Regions from separate parts of the Methylocaldum sp. GT1TLB genome, predicted to be linked through region 1. Evidence: riboswitches for the same ligand, from Rfam matches in the RefSeq annotation. Region 1 holds a riboswitch; each other region holds the start of a gene.
What was found. A riboswitch is a leader RNA that binds a small molecule or an ion and turns the genes downstream of it on or off. The one in region 1 is predicted to bind cyclic di-GMP.

Region 1 (4,617 bases):
AGTTCGAGCAGATAAGCATCGGCATCGATCAGGATCGCCTTGAATCGGCCCTGGAACAGATGGCCGATCCGGTTTTCGCGCTTGTTGATCCACCGCGTGTAACGAAAAGCCAGGTGTTGCATGGTTTTTGAAAGCGACACATCGCCGATTTGAACCGCCAAGTGGACATGGTTCGGCATCCAGCAGTAGGCGTGAATACGGTGACCGAAACGGGAGACGCCCTCGCCAACCAATTCCTCGAAAACGTCTCTGTCCTCATCGTGAAAAAAGATAGGCTGTCCGGCATTGCCGCGGAGCATGACGTGATAGACAGCGCCGGGGATGTGGATGCGGGGTTTTCTGGCCATGAAGCTAAGCCTTATCGAAAACTACGGTAACAATAGCATGCAAACCAAATAATAAAAGCCTGACCCCAGCTCTGACATCAGATCCCCGCATATATACTCGTTGGTCTCTTTGGGGTGGCACACTTGATGCATTCGACGTTTTGTGGAGAGATACTACAACGAGAAATGACTATGAAAATTCTAAAAATTTTATTTGGCGGGCTCCTTCTTATAGGGGGAGTTGATGCTAGTGCTACGCCGGCGTTTACCTTGAATTACGACAGTCAATACGGCAGCACTGAAAATACCGGATCGAAAGCGAGCGTGGGCTTTACGTTCACCGACATTGCTCCGCCTCCTGGTGAGTTCAATTTGTTATTGGATATAGCGAATCTTACCCCCACAAACATAGGTTCGACACTTATGGGATTCGGCTTCGACCTGCCAACGGGTGTGAGTGTTGTAGCGGGAACTTATGAAGATCTATCGGGCTATTTCCCTAATCTGTTATTCAATGTGACCTTAAATCCGTATAACCAAGTCGATATCGCTATCGCGTTGAACAGTAATTTCTCGGGTGGAAGTCCGAATGGCGGGCTTACCGAAGGCTTAACTGCGCAAGTCTCGCTTGATTTCATCACAGATCCTATTTTGGATGGAGCTGGCATCACTAGCGCATTTATCAACACTTTGGATGACTGCTATGCGAGCACAAGCTGCTACGCACGTTTTCAGGAGGTTGGTTCAAATGGACAAGGTTCTGACAAAGTGCTCGGTGACATATCGGTTCCAACTACGCCTCCTCCTCCACCGCCCGATATAACCGTTCCAGAGCCGAGCGTCTTATCACTCTTGGGAGCCGGTCTGCTTGGTCTAGGCTTTAGGAATTGGAGAAGAAAAAAGGCATAGCTCTGAAAAGATCACAAAGACTTCTGATCAGGCAAACTAAAAAGCCGTCCCATTGGGACGGCTTTTTCTTTGAGGTTTGCTGAAGAATATCCGTTTTTTGGCAGAAACCTTTTCTGTCAACCCCTAGGCAATCCTGCAATTCCTTTTCATTTGTAAATCTGAATCGACGTTTGATTGGTGTTACCCGCCGCATCGGTGCCAGTCAGCGTGATCGTGTGCGTGCCCTTCGCGATGCTGCGGGTGTTCCAGTTATAAGAGATCGAGCCGCCGCTGGTTGAAGCTCGCACGGCGCCGTCGATGGCCAGCTTCAGCCCCTGCAATTTGACGTTATCGCTGCCAGTGCCGGTAATTTTTGTCGAGTTACCGACCTTCACGCCATTGGAGGGGCTGGTGATTTTAACCGTGGGCGGAGTTGTGTCGACGCTGTTAGCCGAGGTGGTCGCCGAGGCGGTATTGGAGAAGGCGGAGTTGCCGACGCTGTTGTAGGCGTAGACACGGTAAGAATAAGTGGTGCTGGCGCTGAGGCCAGTATTGGTGAAACTCGTGACGTTGCTGCCGAGCGAAGCGACTTCGCTCCAATTGACGCCATCCAGCGAGCGCTGCACCTTGAATCCGGTTTCGTCGCTAGACTTATCCGTCCACGTCAAGGCGATACTGCTGGATGATTGAGTAGTCGCCGCCAAACTTGTGGGGTCAGTCGGAACCGTGGGCGTCGTGGTGGTCGTGGTCGAGGACCGGAAACTGGCGACGGTGGCGCTGGTGCCATTCATGGAACGGGCGGTGTCCTGGTAGTTCGCCACCCCGGTCGGCTGGCCATTGTAATAAACGTTAGGATTAGAAAAGTGCGATATTCGTGGCGAACTGCAACTGTAGGACATGACATCGTGGAACACGCCGCAGATCCGGTAACCATAAGAGTAGGGGTACACGCCGGCGTAGGCGGAATTGTCCGGGTCGTGCATGTTGCCCTGATTGTGGCCCAATTCATGCGCCAGGGTATCGTTGCCGAGGCAGTTGTACTTGGAATCGTCATGCACGACGGCGAACGCATACGGAGCGAACCAGGAACCCAGGCTATTCATCACGTAGGCGATGCCGCAGTAGTTGCTTTCAGCAGTTATAAGCGCCACCTGATCGGCGCCGTACTGGTTGCGTAAGGAGTGTACCTCATCCATTTTGCCATCGCTGGTGCCGGTGACATCCGACAAGCTGGTCGACATGTTGCCCGTCTCGGTATAGCTGACTTCGGCCATGTTTACCAAGTTCAACTGCATGTCCACCTGGCTGTTCAGGTAGGCCTGATTGGCCTTGGTAACGGCGTTAATAATCTTGGCTTCTATGCCCGAGACGCCGCCAGCATTCACGCGGGCCTGAGGCGTGTAGACCACCAGCAGATCGATGACTTGGCCGGTGCTGGCGGCTGCGGTGGACGGGCTAGTCGAGGATGTCGTTGTACCGGCCAATTCACCGGCGGCATTAATATCCGGCGCGAGGGGTTCCGAATGCGGAGCGGTCTTGTTGGGATCGATCTGGCGGACGGCATGCGTTTTATTGCCGGCGTAGGCGATCTCGAACATTCTGCCGTCGTCCATCACGACGGTTCCGAACATCGCCTGCCCCCGAACGGCGAGGATCACCTCGCTGCTGCCTTCTTGCCCTTCGATATGACCGACCCAGGACAAACGGCCGTCGATGTCTTCGATACGATCGCGGATGGCGGTAACCGTGGTGTCGTTGAGCAGTTCGAGGGTGAGCGTATCGGCCTTCACCGCGTTGAAGTCGATGGCTACGCCCCGGCTGCGGCCCTTGATGGCTTTGATCTGCGCCTTGGCCTGCGTGGGCAGGGTCAGATTCGTGTCGCTGAATAAGCGCTGCGGCGGCGCCGCATGGACGACACCCACAATAGACGTTAAGGCTGCAAATACGCCAGCCAGTCCGAGGATATTTTTGCGGCGCGCAGCGGTGAACTTAGAATGCTGAGTCTTGTTGCTCACGTTGTGGTCCCCTAAGAGTCGAGTTGACGGCGATGGTCTCTGGGAACCCGCGGGGATGAGACAAACCAAAGCAACCTTTGGCTTGAGCTGGCAATCCCGCTGTCATAGGAGCCTGGCTCCCGTAGACCGGTAACTTTGCGCCACCACCTTTCGATGGTTTTGCCTTTTTCAGATCAAGCGGCATTAGGTCAGCGGCTCGATTTTTCTGTAGAAATAAGATTGGTCTAAATCTAGGGAATTTGTGTGATTGAGTCGGCAAAAAAGTGTTGTAGATTGTTTCATGTAGGCATTGATTGTTGTTTTTTATCAGTGGCCGTAATCGTTCGCCGGGTGGCTCCTCACCTTCGGATAAACGATGCATTGCTGCCCGTACCCCCCTTGGCACAGGTTAAGCGAATCGCAGCTTCTTTTGAGTTTGTAGCGTTGCTACGACACCGGAGTGGCTGACACGTCAAACGTTATCCGGTGCCATGGCGGTTTAGCACGCCGTATGCCAATCCGATGTTCGTTGGTGATCGGTCTGGCGAATCCTTGAATCTCTTGTATGCAGAGCAGGACTTGAGTCAGAAAATGACCGGTTCCATGGAGTGGCCGGGCAAAACATGTCTCCATTTGGCAACAGCCATGCGGCATGTGTCACTGGCCATTTCCAGGAAAAAACGAGAAAAACGCGTTATCCAGCGGCGATTTGTCCGATTATTCCGGCTGGCGACACTAGGAAGATCGTCTTGGAATGGCTAAGAGCGGAGCGGTTTGCAGTCCTGACTCGATTCACCCGAACTGTCATACGGGCACCCTTTGATGGATACGTATGATAGTTCGGGCTTAGAGCGTTTTTATCTCGCTCGTACGGCAAAACAGGCTTGGCCGAAGTCGTTGGCGCCTTCGGCTCGGGTGGATGGATTCAAGCATTCGTAGGTCGGCAATCCCTTCCCAATCGCAAACGGTCGCTTTGGTCGCGACCCTTCCGACGAAGACGCTCGACCGGGACATGGTGTCGGGAAGGGGGGCTTCGGCGCTCCAATCGCAAACGGTCATCCCAGGAGCGCTGGGATGACCCTTCCAATCGCAAACGGCCTGGCCGGGAGCGCCGGCCACGCCCTTCCCGAAGACGCCGTTTGCGATTGGGAGGGATTCCCGACCTACTCGCGAGTGCCCGTACAGTAGGTATGAAAATGCCCTAAGTACATTCCGCAAATATTTGCGGAATCTCGACAGATTGGCGGGGTTGTCCTGCAGGTTGCCTATGCCGCAAGACTTCCCTGAATGTACTTAGATAACGAATTTTTGCCTCAGTGGCAGATTCCAGCCGGTGCTACTCGATCAAGATCAGATAAAGCGTAACGCTACGATATTCGACATTCGATCAAATGCGGCGACCAAAGCGA
Region 2 (4,617 bases), 1.9 Mb from region 1:
GGAGCGGGTGCTGGCGAACAACCCCGACCATCCCGGCGCGATTCATTATTACATCCATATGATGGAGGCTTCCGACCGGCCCGAACGGGCGGAACCTTATGCGAAACGCCTCGCCGGTCTGATGCCGGGCGCGGGACATCTGGTCCACATGCCGGGACACCTTTACTACCGGCTGGGCCGCTATCGGGACGCTCTCGAAGCCAATCGCGCCGCCATCGAAGTCGACGAGGCATATTTGAAGGAGACCGGCGCAAAGGGCATCTACGCGCAAGGCTATTATCCGCACAACGTTCATTTCCTGATGGTTTCGGCGCAGATGGCGGGCGACGGCAAAACCGCTCTCGCGGCGGCGGAGAAACTCGCCGGCGTGCTGTCCGACGAGACGGTCCGTGCGGTGCCGTGGGTACAACCGGTCAAGGCCGCGCCATACTTCGCCCACGCCCAGTTCAGTCCGCCCGAAACGGTCCTGAAAATGGCCGATCCGGGCTCGGAGTTCCCGTACGTACAAGCCATGTGGCGCTATACCCGTGGCGTTGCGGCGGCGGCCAAGGGAGCGCCGCAGGACGCACGACTCGAACTCGACGCCTTGACCGGGATCGCCAAAACGGCGGATTTTTCCGGATTGACGGAAGCCGGCGTCCCGGCGGCGGACATTGTTCGGATTGCCCAGGACGTGCTTTCGGCGCGCATCGCCCAGGCCGAAGGCGATCTCGGAAACGCCGCCGCCGCCTTCGAAAGAGCGGCGGCGCTTCAGGAAAAGCTGCCCTATATGGAACCGCCCTACTGGTACTACCCGATACGCCGTTCGGTAGGCGCGCTGCGGTTTCTCCAGGGCGATCTGGCGGGGGCGGAGCGGGAGCTCGATATTTCGCTCCGAGAAGCGCCGAATGACGCCTGGGCGCTCTGGGCGCTGACCGAGGTGTATCGAAAGCAGGGCAAGGACAGCGCCGCAGCAGACGCGGAACGGCGATTGACCAAAACCCGTGCCGATAACGGCGAACCCATCGGGATGGACCGGCTTTGACCGCCCCATGGGTTGGCGGAATTCCAGTCGAAAAAATGCTTCGAAACGATGATGCCGTTCTATGAGGAAGATCTCGCCTATGTTCATCACGTCGGCTTCCCCGATCTGGTGGATGGCGCCGGCGATGAGTTGCTGGCGCTGTTCCGCGCCGCGGGTCTCGATTCCGGCCTGATAATCGATCTGGGTTGCGGAAGCGGAACCTGGGCGAGGAAACTGCTGGAGCACGGATATTCGGTTTTGGGCGTCGATGTTTCCGCGCCGATGATCGAACTGGCCCGGCGTACAGCGCCCGAAGCACAGTTTCAAACCGCATCGCTGTACGATGTGGACTTCCGCCCTTGCGCCGCGGTCACGGCCCTGGGCGAAGCCCTGAACTATTGTGCCGACGGAGCGCCGTCGGAAGCGCGCCTTGACCGCTTGTTCCGGAACATCGCTTCCTGTCTGCCGAAAGGCGGCGTTTTCGCATTCGACATCCTTGTCCGCTCGGACGGCGAACCCATGCACTATCGCTCCTGGCGCAAAGGGCCGGATTGGGCGGTGTTGGTGGAGATATCCGAACAGCCGCAGGAAAACCTGTTGATTCGGGACATTACCGTGTTCAGGAAAGGCGGCCACGGCTACCGCCGTTCCGAGGAGCGGCACCGGATCGGCGTTTTGGGCGGCGCCCAAATCGAACGTCTTCTCGCCGGCGCCGGTTTCGAGGTGACCGTCTCACCCCATTACGGCCGCCATCCTCTGGCTCAACGACGCTTGGCATACATCGCCTACAAGAGATCGGATGAAGGACTGCTTCCTGAAGGATAGGCACGAGAACCGAAGAAACCAAGGTATCTTCAAGCACGCAGCGACCGTTTGTGCGGCCGGCAAATGATGCTGATTTGGCGGCCCAGACGAAGTCCAATAATCCATGGTCCGCTGAACGTAGTCCATGGATTACAAATATCGGGAAATATTCCCGCAAAAGCATGAATCTCGCAGTTTGTCCCGAATATCCCTGGTGTATTTGTCGATTGCCATCGAATAATTACGTTGTATGCCTTAAGCCTTGCGGGATTTCACAGGACAGACGATTAATGTCAAATAAGACAACAGATTATGATGATGTCATGCGCATTGAATTGTGGCATTTAACCTGCTCCCCACATAATGCGGTTTGTCGCGCATTGATATCCGCCATGGGCGCCGGGATACCTACGCATTAACGATACATTTGTTAATGCACTGATACTCGCTGCCTCTTTCCCGTGACATGCCTGTAAATTGGCATGTGTTCCCAGGTAAATTACGCTTTGCTTCCACCGTTCCCCGGTATTTTCAAATTACAGCTTGTTAGTCTCGGAATACCCCTGCTCACTGGCACGGTATCTGCTTTAGCAGCTTGACTTGCCCGATAAGAACGCCAGTTTTCGAGCCTTATTGTCATTGTCATTTCGGCGGTTCTTATCAGCGACGACTGGCGGTTGGGCGCATGCCTGTCCGTTGGCCCAGGATGATATCGGTCTCAGGGACGAGACGCCTTCGCCACCTCCGCCGCGAGGCGGACTCGGAAAGCCGCGGGTCTTGGTATTCAAGACGGCCGGGCCGCCTCTCCTGTGAGAGTTATTCAAGGGCTATGGATTTCTCGAGCCTGCCGCACAACCTCTCGATGTTTCAAATCACAGGAAAAAATCCATGCAAAAATTTGGGGTCAAGAAAATGCAGATCCGACAGACCATTCTCGCAGCGGCTGCCCTGATCATGGCCAATTCGGCCGATGCCGGTGTGTTGCACGGGGGAACTTTCAGCGTTACCTATGACAACCCGAACAACCTGTTGGAAGGACTAACCATCGGTCCTGGCGGGTTAACCGAATATTATGTCGCGAACTTCTTTCCCAAGGCGGTGGCCGATACTTACTCGACCATTGCGGATATCATAACGGTGCCCACCAACACCTACCCCGCGCCGTCAACGCTCGAATACGTCGTCAATCCCGCCGATCTGACCGGCACCGGAATTCCAACGGGCGCCGGCGGCCGCGCCAACAAGCCCACCACGTTGACCTGGGACGCCAGTCAGGATGCTTTGGTCGACTCGTCCGCCTTTATCGCCAACGGCCAGATCGGGTTGAACGGTGTCGTGATGACCCGTGGCAGTTTCACGGGTACATTGACGTCCGGAGATTACACCTTCGAATACAACGCGAATCGAAATGACGGCGTCAACAGCGGCTGGACCTTGTGGAACAACACGAGCTTCAGAACGTCCACTTACGATGCCCGCAACATCAGCGTTACCACCAATGGCGATGAATTGCTCATGACCGGGGAACTCTGGTGGTCACCCAATATGACCGCTTTCCTGTTCGGCGGCGACGGCTCGAACTCCGCCGGTAAAGCCGCTACCTTCACTCTGGTTTCGCCTGCCGTGGTTCCGGTGCCGGCAGCGGTCTGGCTGTTCGGCAGCGGCTTGTTAAGCCTGCTGGCCGGCGCCCGCCGAAAGTCGGTCCAGGCGGCTTTATCCGCTTGATCGCCGAATAGAGGCCGTCGACCCGGGCTGCCGAGCCGCCCGGGGGCCGTTTATCGCGTTTATCCGGCCAATCGGCCGGATAAACGCTCCCACCTTCGACCTGTTACGGACTTATCCTCATGACTACACGCCACCGACTCTCGCGATTCGGCAAAACTCTTGCACCCTGTTTGACATTTCTAGCCGCATGGTTGGCATTCCTTCCGGCAACGGCGACCGCCGCCACCGTTTCCGGCGGCGCATTGATCATGAACCTGGACCGGGATGCGCTGGCCGCCGCCGTCTCCTTGGACGCGACCGATGCGCCTTCCATATATCTGGAGGAATTTTTCGATGCACAAGCCGCGGCGGTGCGCAACAACGCGCAAATTTTGGAAGATCATATTGTGCCGGGCGTCGGCGAAATCCCGGCCACGGGTCTCGAATTCGCCGTCAACGGCGCTACCGTCGACGTCCCGGTCGGCCGGAGAACCAAGCCGACCACGTTGACGTTCGATCCGGGCGATTTCGCGGGCAGCGTCACCGGCGCGATCGGTCTTGGCGGCGTCAGCCGTTTCCGGATCGATACCGGATCGCCGAGCAACCGCATCGTCTCCGGAGACTACACGTTGGAATTCGATGCGGCCAACATCGATGCCGATACCGGCCAATCGGGCTGGACGCTCTATAACCATTATTCTTTCCGATCGGAATCCTTCAACTTGTTCAACGTGGCGATGGGGCTCGACCCGAATTCGTTCACCCTGTCGGGCGAACTCGGGGTCGGGCCGGGATGGGAGCATTTTGGCGGCACCGTGGGCGCGATCGTCGGCGATTTCAGTTTTCAAACCACCGTGGTACCGGTTCCGGCCGCGGTGTGGCTGTTCGTATCGGGTCTCGCCGGATTCGGCCTGTTCGGCAGATCCCGGAGTTACCGCGCATGATACGGTCCGGTTTACGCAATCCACATCCGGGACGGCATGCCGCGGTGTGGTCCGGATGGATACTGGCGTTCGCATGCGCCGACGCCGCAGCGACGCATTCCGCTTTTGGTCCTTACATCAGCATCCAGGTCAACGTCGACGCGGCCGGTCAAAACATTACCG
Region 3 (4,617 bases), 2.0 Mb from region 1:
CACGATTGATCATGATTGCCTGTGCGGCAATGACGGCAGTATTTCCCGGTCTCTTCGCCACCGCGTCGGCGTCCGATAATAGCCAAAGCGTGCAGTTGGGGCCTCGGCCGTTTTTCCTGGTTAACGATATGGAAGACGGCGAACTCAAAAACGAGCTTCGGAGATGTGCGAAAGGTCCCTTCAAAAAGACCGATTTCTCGATCGGTCACCGCGGCGCCGCTCTGCAATTTCCCGAACACACCAAGGAATCCTACGAAGCCGCGGCCCGCATGGGCGCCGGCATTCTGGAATGCGACGTGACCTTCACCAAGGATAAGGAATTGGTGTGTCGTCATGCGCAGAACGATCTTCACACGACTACGAATATCCTTGCCATCCCCGAGCTGGCCGCCAAGTGCACGAAGCCGTTCTCGCCGGCCACCTTCGATGCCAGCGGCAATCTCCTCACGCGCGCCACGGCGGAATGCCGCACCAGCGACATCACCCTGGCCGAGTTCAAAACCCTTCGCGGCAAGATGGATGCGTCAAACCCCCGCGCTAGAACCGTGGAGGAATATCTCGGCGGTACGGCGAATTTCCGCACGGACCTCTATGCCGGACCGACCAGCGGCACCCTGCTTACGCACAAGGAAAGCATCGAGCTTTTCAAGAAACTGGGCGTGAAGATGACTCCCGAACTGAAGAGCCCTAGCGTGGCCATGCCTTTCGACGGCTTTTCCCAGGAGGATTTCGCCCAGAAAATGATCGACGAGTATAAGGAAGCGCGCGTTTCCCCGAAAAAGGTCTTCCCTCAGTCTTTCAACATCGACGACGTGCTCTATTGGGTCCGCTACGAACCCGCCTTCGGCAAGCAGGCCGTGTATCTTGACGATGCCGAAACGGTCGCCGATCTGCCCGATGCTGCCACCTTGGCAAGCTATAAGACCATGGGCATCAATATCGTGGCGCCGCCGACGTTTGCTTTGTTGGACCTGGACGCCGGCGGCAACATCGTGCCCTCGGAATACGCCAGGAACGCCAAGGCCGCGGACCTGGATATCATCACCTGGACACTGGAGCGCTCCGGAATTCTCGCCGACGGTAATAATGGGTTCTATTTTCAGACCATCGATTCCGCCATCAAACGCGAGGGCGACGTAATGAAAGTGCTCGACGTGCTGGCGAAGGATGTGGGTATTCGTGGCGTCTTCGCCGACTGGGCCGCGACGGTGACCTATTACGCCAACTGCAAGGGATTGTAAGGGGCGCTGTAAACCCGATCACCGAGCGAGCGGGAGCGAGAAATCGAAGCCTCCGGCGGGGTTTTGTTGCGTGAGGTCCCAAGCCTGCATAGTTCATGAAAGGAGGGTGGGCGGAATCGAAAAGCCCTTAAAATTCAACTGCTGACATTGAATTTTTGAGGAGATTCCGCCGTGATCCATGGTACCGGACAACGTGAACTGTTCGCGCACGTGGCGCGCCGCCGGATCGGCTCATCCCGGACTTCGACGCCGCCGATGATCTCGCGGCTCCCTGGCGCCAAGCAGCACAAACCCACTTTGCCGCCACCGAGGACAAACAACGGGTGTCGGCTAGCTCTTGTTGGAAGCCCTGCGCCGGAGGGGGCTCGCCGGCGCCGAACTGGCTCGCGCGCGGTGTTCGAGCCCGAGGGTGAAGTTCCTCAAGAGTTGTCGCGGACTTTTAGCGACGCTGCGTCATGAGGATGATAATTGCAGCACTGGCCTCGGCCGTTCCGGCTGGCGGTCGGCTCGAGGAACCGGACCGGGATAAGCGCCGGCCCGGTTGTGACGTTCGGCCGCGCCGTCTGCTTCCGCAGTCAGCGAAGCAGATTTGCACCGAATCCTCGCCCATTCACCAAATGGGCTTGCCATGCGAGGCTCACGCAGCCAATTTGCTGGAACGGCGAGAGATGACGCTCATGCCGGCCAAGGCACTAGCGAGCAGCCAGAAGGCCGCTGGAACCGGTACCGCCGTCAGCGTGAGCGATCCATCCGCCTGGTAGAGAATGCTCGTCGATGTAACCGGTATGCCGCCGACCGAAGAGATGGCGGGAGGTGCGGTGGGGTTTCTGACGAACAGGGAGAACAACGACTGGCCGCCGCCGATGGTATCGGGATCGTATACCGCCGAATCATAGAAACTGGTGTTTCCGACGAAGGTAAATTCGCTCGAGGTTACGCCAAGACCGGAAGGAAACTGGGTGCTTACCGTGACGACCCCGGTTCCGCCCGTCACCGATCCCTTAAGAATATTGGTGCCGTCCGTGATGCCCGTGTCACCGGTTACGTCGCGATTGACGGCGTTGTCGAAAAACAGGTCCAGCGAGCCACTCAACACCTGGAAGTTGATGGTCCACAGCCCGTTGCCCAGATTCTGCGCGTTCGTGACTTGTGTTTGGAAAGCCGACTGGGTGGTCAACTCGTAAGAGACGTTCAGTTTGGGGTTGCTCACCGTGGAGGTGCCCAACTGATGGTTGGTGACGTAAGACTGGTACACGCCTGAATAGATGTCTCCCACCGTAATTTGGGAGGGATTGGCGATCGTGTCCGGTACGAGCAATGCCAGACCGCCGTCGCCCGCCGCGAAGTCGTAAGTATCGAAGGGACCGACCGCTTCGCCGGCCGAACCGCCCACGACGGTGTAGTCCGCGGTACCCACCCAGTTCGGCAAGGTTGCCGCACCGGCAGTACTTGAGAATCCGACGCCCGTCAAAGCGAGCGCCGAAATGATCTTACTTGGTTTCATCCGAATTACCTTTTCACTGTGTTGACGTTGAACTCACAGTGATGTCCGTGATTCTGCCCACAGGTGGTGAGCGGTGCCACGGTCCTCCCCATCACTCGGGAGGCGGCCCGGCGATCTCGACAAACGCGAGACCCGTGGCTTTCCGGCCCCGCCTCACGGCGGGTGTGGCTCTTCGGCAAACACGTTCAGCTGGTCCTACAGCTTGACGTGACCGGTAACCGACCTAAGCCTCCTTGCTCATTTTTTCGAAATACCCGGTCAAATTAAGCCGAGACTGTTACACGTCAGTTAATGATTGGTTAAATCTATGTAATCAATTTATGACAAATGACTCGTCGGAGACCGATTAGGTGGATTCTGTCCAGTCTCCCTCTCCATGAGCCAGTGAGCCAGGCTCAAAAAAGTGGACACCATCAATCGCGTAAATCCGGTGATTGGTGGTGGAACGAGATGGCGAAATTACCGAGACAGCCGTTCAAGGCCGAGCTTCGTGCGCAGGTGATGAGATGAGCCAGCGAGGGGAAACCATTCGTGCTGGAAGCGGCGCGGCGGCAGCGGATGGCGATAGACCGAAGGCACTCTGCCGATACGCCAGGTCGAATCGGCGGATCAGGTCCCGCTTGGTCCCCGGCCGCCTGCATCCGTTGGTCAGGCACCTCGAAAAACTTCGAGGTGCTCGTAAGCCAAGCCCAAGCCGCGTTTGGGCTTGGCGAAGAGAAAAACCGCCGGGAAGGTCTTGGTTCGAAGCCTGATCACGTTTCCGCCAGCCGTACCGGCCCACGTCCAGACGAAGAGCCGAGCGAATTGGGACGGGTTAGCTTTGGCAACGGCTGGGATCAAAGCCTATCTTCGTAGACTTAGAGCGTTTTCATCTCGCTCGTACGGCAAAACAGGCTTGGCGGAAGTCGTTGGCGCCTTCGGCTCGGGTGAATGGATTCAAGCATTCGTAGATACCGTCTTAGAAATCACGATGCAAGCCCATGATTGGGATCGAACGGTCGGCCGGACTTAAGGACGCCGTAGGCCAGGACGAGGAGCTTGCGCATGGCGGCGCCGACGATGAGTTTGCCGTTCTTGCCTTGGGCTTTAAGGCGCTCGCAGAAGGCCCGGATCAGTGGGTTATGGCGCCGGGCGACGATGGCCGGCATGTAAAGGGCCTTGCGGAGCAAGGCATCGCCGGTCTTGGACAGGCGGGTGTGGCCTTTCCACTTCCCGGACTGGTGCTCTTTGGGCGAGAGGCCCGCAAAGGCGGCGACGCTGCGCGCGTTTTCGAAGCGGTGAACGTCGCCCAGGGCGGCCAGCAGCACCGGGATGGTGGCGTCGCCGAAACCGGGGATGGTGTCGAGCAGGTCACGCCGTTGGCGGAGGTCCGGATCGTGGTCGATGTGCTCGCGGATGCGTTGTTGGGTAGCGGCGATCTCGGCGTCGAGGGTGGCGAGCACGGCTTCGATGGAGGGGCGTACGGTGGGGTCGGCCCCGTCCAGGCGGTTTTTTTCCATCTGCCGCATCTCGAGGAGGCTCTCGAGCCGACGCACTAAGGCTTGTAATGGGCGCACGGCCGGCGGAGGCGGCTGCCAGAGCAGCGGCCGTTGGCTGAGACAGAAGCGGGCGATGCGCTTGGCATCGCTTTTATCGGTCTTGGTGCGGCTCAGTTCGGCTTGGCCGAAGGCGTGGATTTGGGCGGGGTTGACCACGCTGACGGCGAGGCCGTGGTCGACCAGGAACAGGGCCAAGCCCTCACCATAGCGGCCGGTGGCCTCCAGGCATACGTGGGGCGTTGGGAAGGCTTGCAGCCAGGCCAGGAACGCCTTAAACCCTTCGGGCGTGTTCTGGAAGACCTTGGTTTTGTACTTGCCGTTGCGTAGCGCGGCG
Region 4 (4,617 bases), 1.5 Mb from region 1:
ACTGGGCGGCCGAGCTTCACTCCGCGGGCAACACGCTCGAAATCTCGAAAGCAGATGCAGTAACGCGTTACGGCTTCGCCGCGGAAATCGATACCGGCGCCGGGGCCTGGCAGGACGCAGGCGTCAATGGCAGCGGAGTTCCGACGGCCAACGGGCCGACCGGCTGGAGACATCAGACCGATATTGGCTTGATCAAGGCCGAAGAAACTATGTGGGTAACACTGAATCCCGTGGTGGTTACGGGAACCGGCTACGACATTCAGAACTTTGGCATCACCGTCTTCACCGGCATGGACTCCGGTACCGGCAGTTACTCTCATCACGGCTCCTGGAACTGCCCCGGATGCACACCCGCGAAACCTTACGAAGCCGATAACCCGTTCGGCACCGTAGGACTGAGCTACTTGACTCACGATGGCACCGTCGACGGTGTAGACGGTTTGACCTTTCTGGCCCTGGCCGGTCAGGTTTATTCCATCTACCTGGGCGGCGCCGGCGTGGGGAACTGGAGTCAGAACATCGCGGAGTACAGCTTGAATATCAGCACCGCACCGGTCCCGGTCCCCGCGGCGGTTTGGCTGTTCGGCAGCGCCCTCGCGAGTTTGGTCACGCTGGGACAGCGCCGCAAGAACGTCATGGCCGTTCCCGCCTGAAACAAGACCTCGACGTATGTACACGCCTTCCTTTCCGCGCTCTAAGCGGGGAACTTTTGTGTGGAATCACCCATGAGACTGCGTGATTTGCCACGTCGGCGGCGTTTGCATGCGATTTATCTGTTTGATTAGCAATGATTATTTAGTGGCATATTTATTGTTTCAGCAAAGGCCGGGTCCGCCGCTTAGGGGGCTCGTAAAAAGACGCGATACACACGGATTCGCAAGGAATCGGCTGGCAGGGATCGCCCGAGGGATCTTTGTCGGGATGGACCGCCGTTAGGTCTGTCCGAATCGCCACACCCGCCGCGAGGCGGGGCCGGAAAGCTTCGGGTCTCGATGCTATGGAGTATTCGAGACGGCCGAGCCGCCTCCTAATGTGATGGGGAGGACCGCGGCGCAGCTCCATTGGGTACGGTGAAGCGCCGCGGACATCACTGTTAACGAGCTTTTGGACGACCACTAACAGTGACGAGGACGAATCATAGTATGAAAACCACGGCAACAATACTGGCCCTCGCGGGAATGCTCGGGGGAACATTGGTCGCTGCGCCCGAGGCGCACGCGCACGCCACGTTCAACATCGCCGGTTACGGCGACGGCACCGGCGGCAGCATCAACGGCGCCGACGGAATGCCGGGCACCGACGCGAGCGGCGTTTGGACCAACGGCGGTGTCGGCTATACCGGGAGTCTGCCCGTCATGTGGTATGCGGGCATGCACAGCGCGGCGCCGGCCGGCCGCACCATCGAGACCGGCACGCCCACATCCACCAACGGCAGCAGCCTGCAGCGGCAGATTGCCAACTATAACAACAATAACGATCCCGACCTTCCCACGGATCGAATGCTGCGGGTCGGCGGCCTTTCCTGGTCCGATCCCGACAACGGCGGACAGGGTTGGGGCCATGGAGCGGACTTCGGCCTGATCCATTGGTCCTGCGGCGGCAGCGCCCAGGGCTGCGTGGATGCCGGAGTATCGCAATTCAAAATCACTCTGGCGGACGACCTTGCCGACGGCGGCGCCAACCTCAAACTCGGCTACGCGCTTTATGGCGGCTGGGATACCGGTGCCGGCGCTTCTAGGCACGATACCTTCTTTACCGATCCGACCCCGGTAAACAATCCGCTGGGCTCCGACGATCTCACCCTGCTCGGTTGGGGCGTGGCATCCTCGGTCGGCGAGACCTTGTCGCAGGTATTCGACCTCGACACCACTTATGGGGGCGAATACACGATCATCATAGGTGCCTTGGGCGGCGTAGCCGGCAATTATCAATTGACAGTCCAGCCGGTTCCGATTCCCGCTGCCGTATGGCTGTTCGGCAGTGCCTTGGTTGGCGTATTTACCATCGGCCGCCGGACTTCGAAACCGACTCCGGCATAACTTGGCAACCAGAGAGGCAAGAGTGCCCGGGTGGAACGATCTCCCGGGCTCATCCGATCGATCTGGCCATAGAGCATTGATATGTCCCGGCTCATCCGAACACGGCAGACGCGTGCTCAAAGCGATGCCGGAGGCCTTGGGGTTGATGACCGGTTTCGGCGGGTGCCGTAACCATTCGTTTAACAATAATTTCAACGTAGTGACAGGGCCGTCCAATGCGGGCGGTGTCCGACACCTCCTCGCGACCAAGGTTTCGCAACGGCCGAGCAAGGCTCAGCGGTTCGCGCGTTGGTCGTCCATAGGAGTGGGATCGCCGTCTGTATAGCTACGTTCTTCCAATAAATCCGATCCTGGTACGAGTCCGTGAATAAAAATACGTTTCCACTTTTGGCGGCGCTGGCGCTCATGCTTGGGGGTACGGTCGCCTACCTGCTGCTTACCGATACCGAAGTTTCCAAGTCGGAGCTGGTCACAGGCCACGGCGATGTCGAAACCCTGAAGAACGCGTACAGCCGCTGGAAAACCGCTTATGAAGCTGACGGCGGCGATCGTTTTCTGACCATCCCGCTCGGTTATTCGAAAGCCTTATCCGGAGAATTCAGCCGGGCGCAGGGACGCATGCGGCTCGACCTGCTGGAGGGATGGGTGACGGTCGAAGTCAGCGGACTCGATGCGGGAGGCTACGAGGTTTGGCTGGTCGATAATAAAACCGGCTGGCACAAGGCGGGCGGACAGGAGAAGGCCAACGCCATGCAGAGGCTCGGCCGTCTCGAACCGAACAGTGAAGGGAAACGGATCTTGAAGACCCGTCTCGACGGCTTGGCCATGAGCGGATTTACCCTGGATCTGGTTGCCATTACCCGAGAGGAAGGGAATCCTGAAGAGGGGGGCATACTGTTCGGTACGCCGGGCTTCATGCAGAGACTTTATTACGGCGACAAGCCCTGGACCGTGACCCGTGTGGGCAACTTGCCGAGCACTCCCCAGCAGCATAGCGGTGGCGCGGCGAAGCCGTTCGACTTCATGCTGCCCAAGCTCGCTCACGCCGATGCCAGAGAGCGGAACGATCTCGATGCGGTTCTCGGCGCGGAGATTGCCCGAGGGCGGGAGATTTTTCTGAACGAAACCTTCGGCGGCAACGGACGCACCTGCGCCACCTGCCATCGGCCGGACAACAATCACACCATCGACCCGAAATACATCGTCAAGCTTCCGAAGGACGATCCCCTGTTCGTGGCCGAATACGACCCTGCGCTCAAGGACTTGGAAAAGCCGCAATTGCTGCGTCAACTCGGCCTGGTCCTTGCCAATGTGGACGGCTTCGACCGGCCCGGCGTCATGCGCAGCGTGCCTCATACCTTGGCCCTGGCGGCGTCGATCGGCACGGAAACTCTGGCGGACGGCGGCGAGTTCGAGGAAGACGCGAAATTTGCCAACGCCATTGGCTGGTCGGGGGACGGCGCGCCGGGAGACGGCTCTCTGCGGCTGTTCGCGCAAGGCGCCATCGCCCAGCATATGACCCGAACGCTCAATCGGGTTCCGGGTGTCGATTTTCGTCTGGCCACCGACGAGGAATTGGACGCCCTGGTCGCCTATATGCTGTCCCTGGGGCGCAGCGAGGACATCGTGCTGGCTGACCTGACGTTCACCTCTCCGTTGGTGGAGCGCGGCAAGCAGCTGTTCGACACCAAGGAAAATCCCGTCGACGGCAGCGGCAATCCGATCTTCGGTCAGACGGCCAATTGCAATGGCTGCCACCAAAATGCCGGTGCCAACAGTTCGACCACCAAGAAGAATCCGACGCGTGACAGCGGCGTGGAAAACATGCGGGATCAACCGGCGCGCCTGGTCGATGCCAGCATTCCTTATGATGGGGGATTCGGCAAAGAGGAGCACCACGCAAGAATCGACTGCGGTCCCGACTACGACCAGCCCTGCTACGGAGACGGGCGGTTCAACACCCCGTCATTGGTCGAAGCTGCGGATACGGCGCCTTTCTTCCACAACAATAGCGTCAGCACGATCGAGGAAGCGGTGGCCTATTACAACACCGATGCGTTCAATAATTCGCCCGGCTCATTGACGTCGTCCGGCAAGAACCGGCACGTCAAGCTCGACTCGTCCCAGGTCGTCGCCGTCGCGATGTTCCTGCGAACCATCAACGCGCTCGAAAACATACGGAGTTCCAATCGGATGGATCTGCAAGCGCAGAGCCTGAGCGACCGGAGCGCGACAGACATCATCCGATTGGCGGCGGCCGACACGAAGGATGCCATCGAGGTTCTGACGGAGGGTACTTTGATCGTATATCCTGAGGCCCTGACGCATCTCCGTCAGGCGCTGAAGCTTGAGAGGAACGCCGCTTCCGGCCGCGCCAAGGGCCAACGCAATGAGCTGCTGGCTAGAGCCGTCCAGCTCAAGGAAAAAGCGCGCGACTCGATGGTAGCCGGACCGCAAGAAGCTTTTCCGGTTCCGGAGACGGATCGTGGTCCCTCCAGGGGGAAGGGGTCGAGAAAGAAGTAGACGAGAGGATGCCGAAGGACGATCCGTCGAGGTTGCCGGGCGACCGGGCTAACCC

Region 2: another riboswitch for cyclic di-GMP. It lies ahead of ACR2R1_RS12325 (hypothetical protein); the one in region 1 lies ahead of ACR2R1_RS20885 (zinc-dependent metalloprotease family protein).
Region 3: another riboswitch for cyclic di-GMP. It lies ahead of pepA (flocculation-associated PEP-CTERM protein PepA); the one in region 1 lies ahead of ACR2R1_RS20885 (zinc-dependent metalloprotease family protein).
Region 4: another riboswitch for cyclic di-GMP. It lies ahead of ACR2R1_RS04705 (hypothetical protein); the one in region 1 lies ahead of ACR2R1_RS20885 (zinc-dependent metalloprotease family protein).

The regions. Positions count from the first base shown of each region.
Region 1 covers NZ_CP194898.1:4,727,910-4,732,526, forward strand. Annotated here, with positions in the region: gene ACR2R1_RS20875 (transposase) at 1-347, opposite strand, end outside; gene ACR2R1_RS20880 (cistern family PEP-CTERM protein) at 519-1,235, shown strand; gene ACR2R1_RS20885 (zinc-dependent metalloprotease family protein) at 1,382-3,229, opposite strand; cyclic di-GMP riboswitch class I at 3,316-3,403, opposite strand; gene ACR2R1_RS20890 (M12 family metallo-peptidase) at 4,596-4,617, opposite strand, start outside.
Region 2 covers NZ_CP194898.1:2,835,688-2,840,304, forward strand. Annotated here, with positions in the region: gene ACR2R1_RS12315 (hypothetical protein) at 1-1,024, shown strand, start outside; gene ACR2R1_RS12320 (class I SAM-dependent methyltransferase) at 1,073-1,828, shown strand; cyclic di-GMP riboswitch class I at 2,535-2,613, shown strand; gene ACR2R1_RS12325 (hypothetical protein) at 2,696-3,532, shown strand; gene ACR2R1_RS12330 (VPLPA-CTERM sorting domain-containing protein) at 3,652-4,455, shown strand; gene ACR2R1_RS12335 (hypothetical protein) at 4,452-4,617, shown strand, end outside.
Region 3 covers NZ_CP194898.1:1,557,620-1,562,236, reverse strand. Annotated here, with positions in the region: gene ACR2R1_RS06790 (glycerophosphodiester phosphodiesterase family protein) at 1-1,241, shown strand, start outside; gene pepA (flocculation-associated PEP-CTERM protein PepA) at 1,879-2,745, opposite strand; cyclic di-GMP riboswitch class I at 2,844-2,924, opposite strand; gene ACR2R1_RS06780 (IS110 family transposase) at 3,711-4,617, opposite strand, start outside.
Region 4 covers NZ_CP194898.1:1,102,912-1,107,528, reverse strand. Annotated here, with positions in the region: gene ACR2R1_RS04710 (hypothetical protein) at 1-653, shown strand, start outside; cyclic di-GMP riboswitch class I at 940-1,028, shown strand; gene ACR2R1_RS04705 (hypothetical protein) at 1,143-2,039, shown strand; gene ACR2R1_RS04700 (hypothetical protein) at 2,403-4,562, shown strand.